2 linked regions of the Chroococcidiopsis sp. TS-821 genome follow. The protein of the gene in region 2 interacts with the protein of the main gene of each other region in a pairwise test. Links are inferred from orthologs where the notes say so. Each region holds a gene or a part of one and is shown on either strand. Other genes may lie near its edges.

Region 1 (4,852 bases), on a different replicon or contig from region 2:
ACACAGTTCTCAAAGCAGCTTGGGAAACCGGTGTCATCCTTACTGGCTTAAGAGCAGGTTCGATTTGCTGGTTCGAGCAAGGAGTTCCCTCACTTTTTGGAGAATTTTAACCGTGTTACTTTGTCTTAGCTGGCTCCAGGGCAGCAATTGCCACCATTATGATGGAGAATTAGAAAGAAAACCTGCTAACCCTCGTTTATTTTCTCTAGGAAAAATTATTGACGGATATGCCGTAGATGATGGCGAGGCGCTGCATTCTATTAAGAATAGACGAGAGCAGTAGTTCTCGCCCTTATGCAAAAGCTTATCGATTGCAAAAGTTGAATGGAGCAGTGCAAGAAACTCCCCTATCTCTAGGATACTTGGGTACGTGACAACGTTAAAGTAAAGAATACGTCTAGTGCATGCCTATGAGTCTTTCTGAGGGGGAGCGTTTTGTCATACTCGCGGAGATACCTGTGAAGAAGTGCTGAAAAATGCTCGAGAAGTGTTAGAGGTTGTGGTTGAATCGGCATAGAAGATGGTGAAACTTTGCCAGAACCTTTAACCGTAGGCAAGTCTTTTGAAGTGGCTTGAAGTACAATCTTTAATTCTCTGATTATAAAGTTTATGTCTTTCGTAGGTTTACATATTCATAGCGATTACAGCCTACTCGATGGTGCAAGTCAAATACCAGCACTCGTTGAGCGAGCTCATGAGTTAGGAATGAAAGCGATCGCACTTACCGATCATGGCGTGATGTATGGTGCGATCGAACTTATTAAAATTTGCCGAAATAAGAACGTCAAACCAATTATTGGCAATGAAATGTATGTCATTAATGGAGATATTGAGGAAAAGAAACGTCGTCCTCGCTATCACCAAGTTGTTTTAGCAAAAAACACAAAAGGTTACAAAAATCTTGTTAAGTTAACAACAATCTCGCACTTGAAAGGTATTCAAGGCAAAGGAATTTTCTCGCGTCCTTGTATCAACAAAGAGCTATTAAAAGAGTATCGTGAAGGATTAATTGTTACGAGCGCTTGTCTAGGAGGAGAGGTTCCGCAAGCGATTTTGCGAGGAAGATTAGACATTGCACGTAAAGTTGCACAAGAATATAAAGATATCTTTGGAGATGATTACTATCTAGAAATTCAAGATCACGGTTCGCAAGAAGACAGAATTGTTAATGTTGAAATCGTTAAAATTGCCCGAGAATTAGGAATTAAATTTATTGCGACAAACGATTCGCATTATATTTCTTGCTTTGATGTAGAAGCCCATGACGCGTTGTTGTGCATTCAGACAGGAAAATTAATTTCGGAAGACAACCGCATGCGCTACAGCGGGACAGAGTATCTCAAATCAGCAGAAGAGATGAGTCAACTGTTTCGCGATCACCTACCCGATGACGCGATTCAAGAAGCGATCGCAACGACAGTAGAAATTGCTGACAAAGTAGAACCATACCATATCATGGGCGAACCGCGAATTCCCAATTATCCGGTTCCCGCAGGACACACCGCCGATACTTTTTTAGAAGAAGTCGTCTGGGAGGGAATGCTACAACGATTTAATCGGCGATCGCGTAATGAAATTGACCCCACATATAAAGAAAGGTTGGATTATGAACTAAAAATGATTCAACAAATGGGCTTTTCTACTTATTTTTTAGTTGTTTGGGACTATATTAAGTACGCGAGAGATAATCAAATTCCGGTTGGTCCTGGGCGAGGTTCGGCTGCTGGTTCTTTAGTTGCTTATGCTTTAAGAATTACAAATATTGACCCTGTTCATCATGGCTTGTTATTTGAGCGGTTTTTGAATCCTGAGCGTAAATCAATGCCGGATATTGATACAGATTTTTGTATCGAAAGGCGCGATGAAGTTATTGAATATGTTACGCGAAAATACGGAACAGAGCGAGTTGCTCAAATTATTACTTTTAACCGCTTGACTTCCAAAGCTGTCTTAAAAGACGTGGCGCGGGTACTAGATATTCCCTATGGTGAAGCCGATCGCATGGCGAAGCTGATTCCGGTTGTGCGGGGTAAACCAACTAAACTTTCTGTGATGATTTCTGATGCTACTCCAGCACCAGAATTTAAAGAAAAATATGAAAACGATCCCAAAGTCCGCCACTGGGTTGATATGGCAATTCGCATAGAAGGAACTAACAAAACCTTCGGCGTTCATGCAGCGGGAGTAGTCATTTCTTCTGAACCGCTAGACGAAATTGTTCCACTACAAAGAAACAATGATGGTTCAGTGATTACCCAGTATTTCATGGAAGACTTGGAATCGCTGGGATTACTGAAAATGGACTTTTTGGGATTGAAGAATTTAACACTCATTCAAAAAACCATTGAATTAATTAAACAAAATCAAAATATTGATATTGACCCCGACTATTTACCTTTGGAAGAAAGAAAGGTTCAAAAAATCTTAGCCAAGGGCGAAGTCAAAAAAATGCCAAGAGAAGTCGAAAAAACCTACAAAGTTCTTGAAGAAGGTGAACTTGAGGGGATTTTTCAACTTGAATCTTCGGGAATGCGACAAATTGTACGCGATTTAAAGCCTTCGTGTATCGAAGATATTTCTTCAATCTTAGCTTTGTATCGTCCTGGTCCTCTTGATGCTGGGCTGATTCCCAAATTTATCAACCGCAAGCACGGTCGCGAAGCAATAGAATACATCCATCCACTTTTAGAGCCAATTTTAAACGAAACTTACGCGGTCTTGGTGTATCAAGAACAAATCATGAAAATGGCTCAAGATTTGGCAGGATATTCCTTAGGACAAGCAGATTTGTTACGCCGCGCTATGGGTAAAAAGAAAGTTTCCGAGATGCAAAAACATCGAGAAGCTTTTGTGGATGGTGCAGCTAAAAATGGTGTCAGAAAGCAAGTGGCTGAAGAATTGTTCGACCAGATGGTCAAATTCGCAGAATACTGTTTTAATAAATCGCACTCGACGGCTTATGGTTATGTCACCTATCAAACTGCGTATTTAAAAGCAAACTATCCTGTCGAGTACATGGCAGCTCTGCTGACGGCAAACAGTGGCGATACCGATAAAATTCAAAAATACCTGTCTACGTGTCTGAATATGAATATTCAGATCGAGCCACCAGACATTAATCGCTCTGGCGTCGATTTTACACCGGTAGCAGGCAAAATTTTATTTGGCTTATCAGCTGTAAGAAATGTCGGACAAGGTGCGATCGCGTGTATTTTAGAAGCCCGTGAAAAGGGCGGTGAGTTTCAATCGCTCGCTGATTTGTGCGATCGCGTTGATTTACGCGCTGTCAACCGTCGTACTTTAGAAGCTTTGATTCATTGTGGTGCGTTTGACAAACTCGAAGCAAATCGCAAGCAACTGATTGCAGATCTTGATTTGGTAATCGACTGGGCGCAATCGCGGGCGAAAGATCGTGCTAGCGGTCAAGTTAATTTATTCGATTGGAGCGGGATAGCAAACAATGACAATAACACTAATTACGAATTAGCACCCAAAGCCCCACCCGTAGCAGACTATCCGCCAATGGAAAAACTGCGATGGGAAAAAGAACTTCTTGGTTTTTACGTTTCGGATCATCCGTTGAAGTCACTGCGAGCGCGTACGCGACTTTTATCACCGATCAGTTTATCCCAACTCGGCGATCAGCACGATCGTACTTTACTTTGTGCTGTCGTGATGTTGACCAGTATTAAACCAGTGGTCACTAAAAAAGGCGATCGCATGGCAATCTTACAAATCGAAGATTTAACCGGACAAACCGAAGCTGTTGTTTTTCCGAAAGCTTACGAACGAATTGGCACATCACTTGTAGCCGATGCCCAAATGGTAGTCTGGGGTAAAGTCGATCGGCGTGACGATCAACTTCAGTTGATTGTAGAGGATGCTGAACCGATTGAGACGGTACAGTTAGTTATGGTAGAACTCGATCCTCAACAAGCAGCGACGCTTGATTATCAACACCGTTTAAAAAGCATCTTGCAAGAACAGCTAGGAGAGAAAGACAAGGCAAAAATCCCAGTTCTGGCGTCTGTGAAATTGGGCGATCGCAGTCAATTAGTACGCTTTGGGCGACAGTTTTGGGTTCAAAACAGCCAAGAAACCGTCGAAATGCTCAAATCAGCTAGCTTTTCTGCTTATACACGACCAATTAGTCAAATATTAAGCTAAGTATTGATTGCCGCATGTTCTTTGCTAGTTGGTGGTTGAGCGTTGGTCGATCGACCATTAACAGCCCTGAGGCTATGTTTGTTCGCGTACCAACTTATAAAGTTTTTGTAAAGATCTTTCAGCTTTATGCTATTTAGAATACTAACTCTATTGAAATTTTAAGTAATTTTACTGGTAAAATGTCAGGAATGTGTAAAGTTACCAGGTATTGCGCGACAAAAACATGAAGATTTAGTAAAGATTTCTCGAAGATGGTGCGACGTTTTTGGTCGCTCTGTGAAGATTCAGTGAAGATTGCGCTCATAAGGCTATATTTACTCTCTGCATAGAGGAGTATCTACGTCAAAATACTACGTATGCCCTATCGGGTTATGTGAAATTAAGCTAACCATAATTGGTAAAACCTGAGCTTACGTCAAACAAAGATTATTTGGCGTGGCTGAGATCGACGGATTGAAAATGAGACATCAGCGATTCAAAACCTGAACTTATCTTACTTTTTTCAAAGCCGTAATCGTGGCTTACTCATCATGACACTGCCCTAAAAAATCAGCCAAAGCAGTATCAGCTATGTCAAATAATTAGGAATTTGTGATGCTAAACCTTGATTTTTCTTTTGCTCTTCCTAACACAATCCCAGATAAGGATGGTCAAGGCACCGGATTTACTTCTGTCAAAAAAAACA
Region 2 (3,548 bases):
CAAAGCAGGTAAATTAGAGTTTCGTGCCGATCGCACAGGAATTGTTCATGTTATGTTTGGTAAGGCATCCTTCTCACCAGAAGACTTATTGGTGAATCTTAAGGCTTTGCAGGAGACTATTGACCGCAATCGTCCTTCAGGTGCCAAAGGTCGTTACTGGCGGACAATGTTCGTGTCAGCAACAATGGGACCATCAATTCAAGTTGATATTAATGCCCTACGCGACATGAAATCTGAAGCTGCTTAGAGAGAGGTTAGAGAATGTTGATGTACTTAAATCTCTGAACTCTGACCCTTTCAAATCAAATAGATAAAGCCAGAGACAGCAGGAGCTTGCATAGCTTAATACCCTGCCGAGGTTTGTAACTCAATTGCTTAAATGTCACTTGTGCGAACCAAGTGGCATGGCGGTAGAGGTATAACCTGCTTAACCCTGGCTGATAAAGCTGGGGTTTTTGCTTTGAGTATTAGGCTACGCACAAGTTTAAGGAGGTGAGACAAAGATGGGTAGAACGCTAGAAAACAAGCAAGCAATTGTCGCTGAACTAAAAGAAAGTTTAAGTCAGTCGCAGCTAGCGCTTGTCATAGATTACCAAGGACTCACTGTTGCCGAGATTACCGATCTCCGTCGGCGACTGCGTCCTACAGGCACAACGTGCAAAGTAACCAAAAATACCTTCATGGGTATTGCGATTGATGGTCAGGAAAACTGGCAGCCAATGTCAGAATTTCTCCAGGGTTCTTCTGCCTTTTTATTAGTCAAAGAGGACATTAGTGGAGCCATCAAGGCTTACCAAGACTTCCAAAAAGCCAGCAAAAAAACGCAACTGCGTGGCGGCGTCATGGAAGGTCGGATACTCAAAGAGCCTGATATTAAAGCACTTGCAGACCTGCCATCCAAAGAACAACTGATTGCTCAAATTGCTGGAGCAATCAATGCTTTAGCAACCAAGATTGCTGTGGGAATCAACGAAGTTCCTGCTTCGCTGGGTCGCAGTATTCAAGCAATCTCAGAAAAAGACAAAAACAATGATGCCCAAAGCGATGCTGCATAGCTCGCTAAAACTGAATTGTATTTTTGTGAAAACAATTAAACATTACAGGAGTTAATCAATGTCTGCTGCAACTGACCAAATTCTAGAACAACTTAAGTCTTTAACTTTGCTAGAGGCTGCTGAGTTAGTCAAGCAAATCGAAGAAGCCTTTGGCGTTAGTGCTGCTGCACCTGCGGGTGGTATGATGATGATGGCTGCGCCTGGCGCCGCTGCTGCTGCACCTGCAGAGGAAGTCGAAGAACAAACTGAGTTTGACGTCATTCTGGATGAAGTACCTGCGGATAAGAAGATTGCAGTTCTTAAAGTCGTACGTACGTTGACCGGTTTAGGTCTAAAAGAAGCTAAAGACTTGGTAGAGTCTACACCCAAGCCTATCAAAGAAGCTGTAGCTAAAGAGGCGGCTGAAGACGCGAAGAAGCAGCTGGAAGAAGCTGGTGCGAAAGTCACTGTCAAGTAATTAAGCCGATCGGCTCTCGCCCTCTCTCAATCTCCCCCAACGCTGGGGGAGAACACTGCGATCGCAGATGCTCTACGCTTGCCGTTGGAGCTATTCAGACAAAGTGTGTCGCGCACGCTATGAGTAACATTTTATGAATAAGTCTACGGCGGGCTCCCTTGCGGGTAGCCCTTTGAGAGCGCAGTTGCTTCAAGTCAAGCGCAATTTTTTGTATTATGTATAGTTCTAGTCAATAGAATTAGGACTCGTATCGAAGCTCGTACCGATTTCCCTCTAACTTCTGACCCCCGCTATAGGAGATTCAGTGCAAGTCCGCATCCCATACGCCAATATAAATGCGATCGCGATCGTTGCGTTCGATGACTCCTTTGAGTTCACCCGTATTAAACGAGTAACGATTGGTACGACGTTGATAAACTTGCTGTAGCCCTTCATTGATCTCAGCAGAAGCATTACCATCTAACATTTGTTGCAAAGTTTCTTGCATAACTTGCGTACCGACAGATTGCGCAAAAGAGACCTCAGTTTGTCGCAGACGTCCAGAATTGCGGTCAAATAGATAACCTAGGGTAACTTGGTTAGGCTTGATATCGTAAATTGCCGCACGTGTATTACCCCAAAGACCTCTAGTTGTTTTTGTCGGATTGCCGAGTGTGGCTCGAACTTGGCTTTCGGCGGTACCTGTAGGAAATCCAGGAATTCTTGCAGTATTGGCTGAGGGCGCTGTATTTTCTGGACGAGGGGACGCAACAGGTGACGGTGAAGGTGTTGGAGGTGGTGTCTCCTCGACTGGTGGTGATGTTACTTCTGGTTCTTGTGGTTCTTGCGTTGGAACTGGCGTTTGCGCAAGAGGTTCCTCCTCGGTGGGTGATGGAAATAGTGGCGGTGGTGGTGTCGGAGACTCTACAGGAGGAAGTGTTGGTGACGCTACCAGCGGTGCGGTAGGTGATGGCGATAATTCTGGTGTTGGACTTGCTGCAACGGGAGGTTCGGGAATTTCTGGCGGTGTTGGGTCATCAAATGCTGCTTGAGGTTGTTGGCGAAAACTTGTAAAAAGTGCGATCGCTGCTAAACTTCCTGCAAGTAAACCACCAATTGCCAAGATGAACCAATTGTTTTTTCGCGATGGATACCCGCTAACAGGTGATGTTGGTGCTGGACTTATGACAGTACGCTGACGAGTACTGCTAGGAATAAATAGCGTTGCTTTTTGCTTATGATGATTGGCAATCCGGCTCATCGACTGCAGATCTTCCAACATCTTCATTGCAGTTGTGTAGCGATCGCGCGGATGATACTGAACTGCTTTGCCAATAACTGCGGCTAGCTTGGGACTTACATGGGGAACATAGCGCTGCCAAAGAATTTCTTCATTCGACGACGTTTCCAACTCTTGAGGTAGCTTTCCTGTCAACAGATAAATTGCTGTTAAGCCCAAGCTATAAATATCGCTAGCATATACAGGTCTTCCTGCTGCTTGCTCTGGTGACATAAACCCAGGAGTGCCAATTACCATTGTCTGAGTCACTTTACCTTGCGAATTGATCGCTGTTGCCATTGTTTCTTTGACAGCGCCGAAATCAATCAGCACAGGCTGGTTAGTAGACTCGCGCAAAATAATATTGTCAGGTTTAATGTCGCGATAAATAATTCCTTGACTGTGGACGTAATCCAATACTTGCAGTAAGCTAACTAAAATTTCACGGACAATGTTTTCGTTTAGCGGTCCTTCGGTTGCGACTTTACTTGCGAGTGTTTGACCTGGAATCCACTCTTGAACTAAAAAAAACTGACCGCGTTCGGAGAAATAGGCGTATAACTTAGGAATTTGCGGACTTCCTTCGCCTAAAGCTTCCAACGTTGCGGCTTCTCGCTGAAATCGCTGTTGAATCAGTTGATACATGCTAGGATCGTTCGCTAGCGGTTTGAGTTGCTTAATTACACATCGGCGGCGTGAAGGCATATGCGTATCTTCCGCTAGAAAGGTTTCGCCAAAGCCACCTGAACCTAGCATCTGAATGATTTGATAGCGATTG

The links. The genes of interacting proteins can lie anywhere in the genome.
Region 1: the proteins of rplL (region 2) and B1A85_RS16810 interact in binary tests that used the Escherichia coli proteins (3 or more experiments, as listed by UniProt). The link is inferred for Chroococcidiopsis sp. TS-821 from one-to-one orthologs.

What each region holds. Positions count from the first base shown.
Region 1 is NZ_MVDI01000007.1:13,964-18,815, forward strand. The notes cover bases 252-4,367. They hold B1A85_RS16810 (DNA polymerase III subunit alpha), read left to right. Parts: upstream 252-609; coding sequence 610-4,167; downstream 4,168-4,367. Outside these bases: B1A85_RS16815 (Ig-like domain-containing protein), read left to right, coding at 4,762-4,852. UniProt on the Escherichia coli protein: DNA polymerase III is a complex, multichain enzyme responsible for most of the replicative synthesis in bacteria. This DNA polymerase also exhibits 3' to 5' exonuclease activity. The alpha chain is the DNA polymerase catalytic subunit.
Region 2 is NZ_MVDI01000008.1:157,510-161,057, reverse strand. The notes cover bases 1-2,812. They hold rplL (50S ribosomal protein L7/L12), read left to right. Parts: upstream 1-1,113; coding sequence 1,114-1,512; downstream 1,513-2,812. Other genes in these bases: B1A85_RS18400 (serine/threonine-protein kinase), read right to left, coding at 1,814-2,812; rplJ (50S ribosomal protein L10), read left to right, coding at 504-1,055; rplA (50S ribosomal protein L1), read left to right, coding at 1-247. Outside these bases: more of B1A85_RS18400, read right to left, coding at 2,813-3,548. UniProt on the Escherichia coli protein: The binding site for several of the GTPase factors involved in protein synthesis (IF-2, EF-Tu, EF-G and RF3). Is thus essential for accurate translation.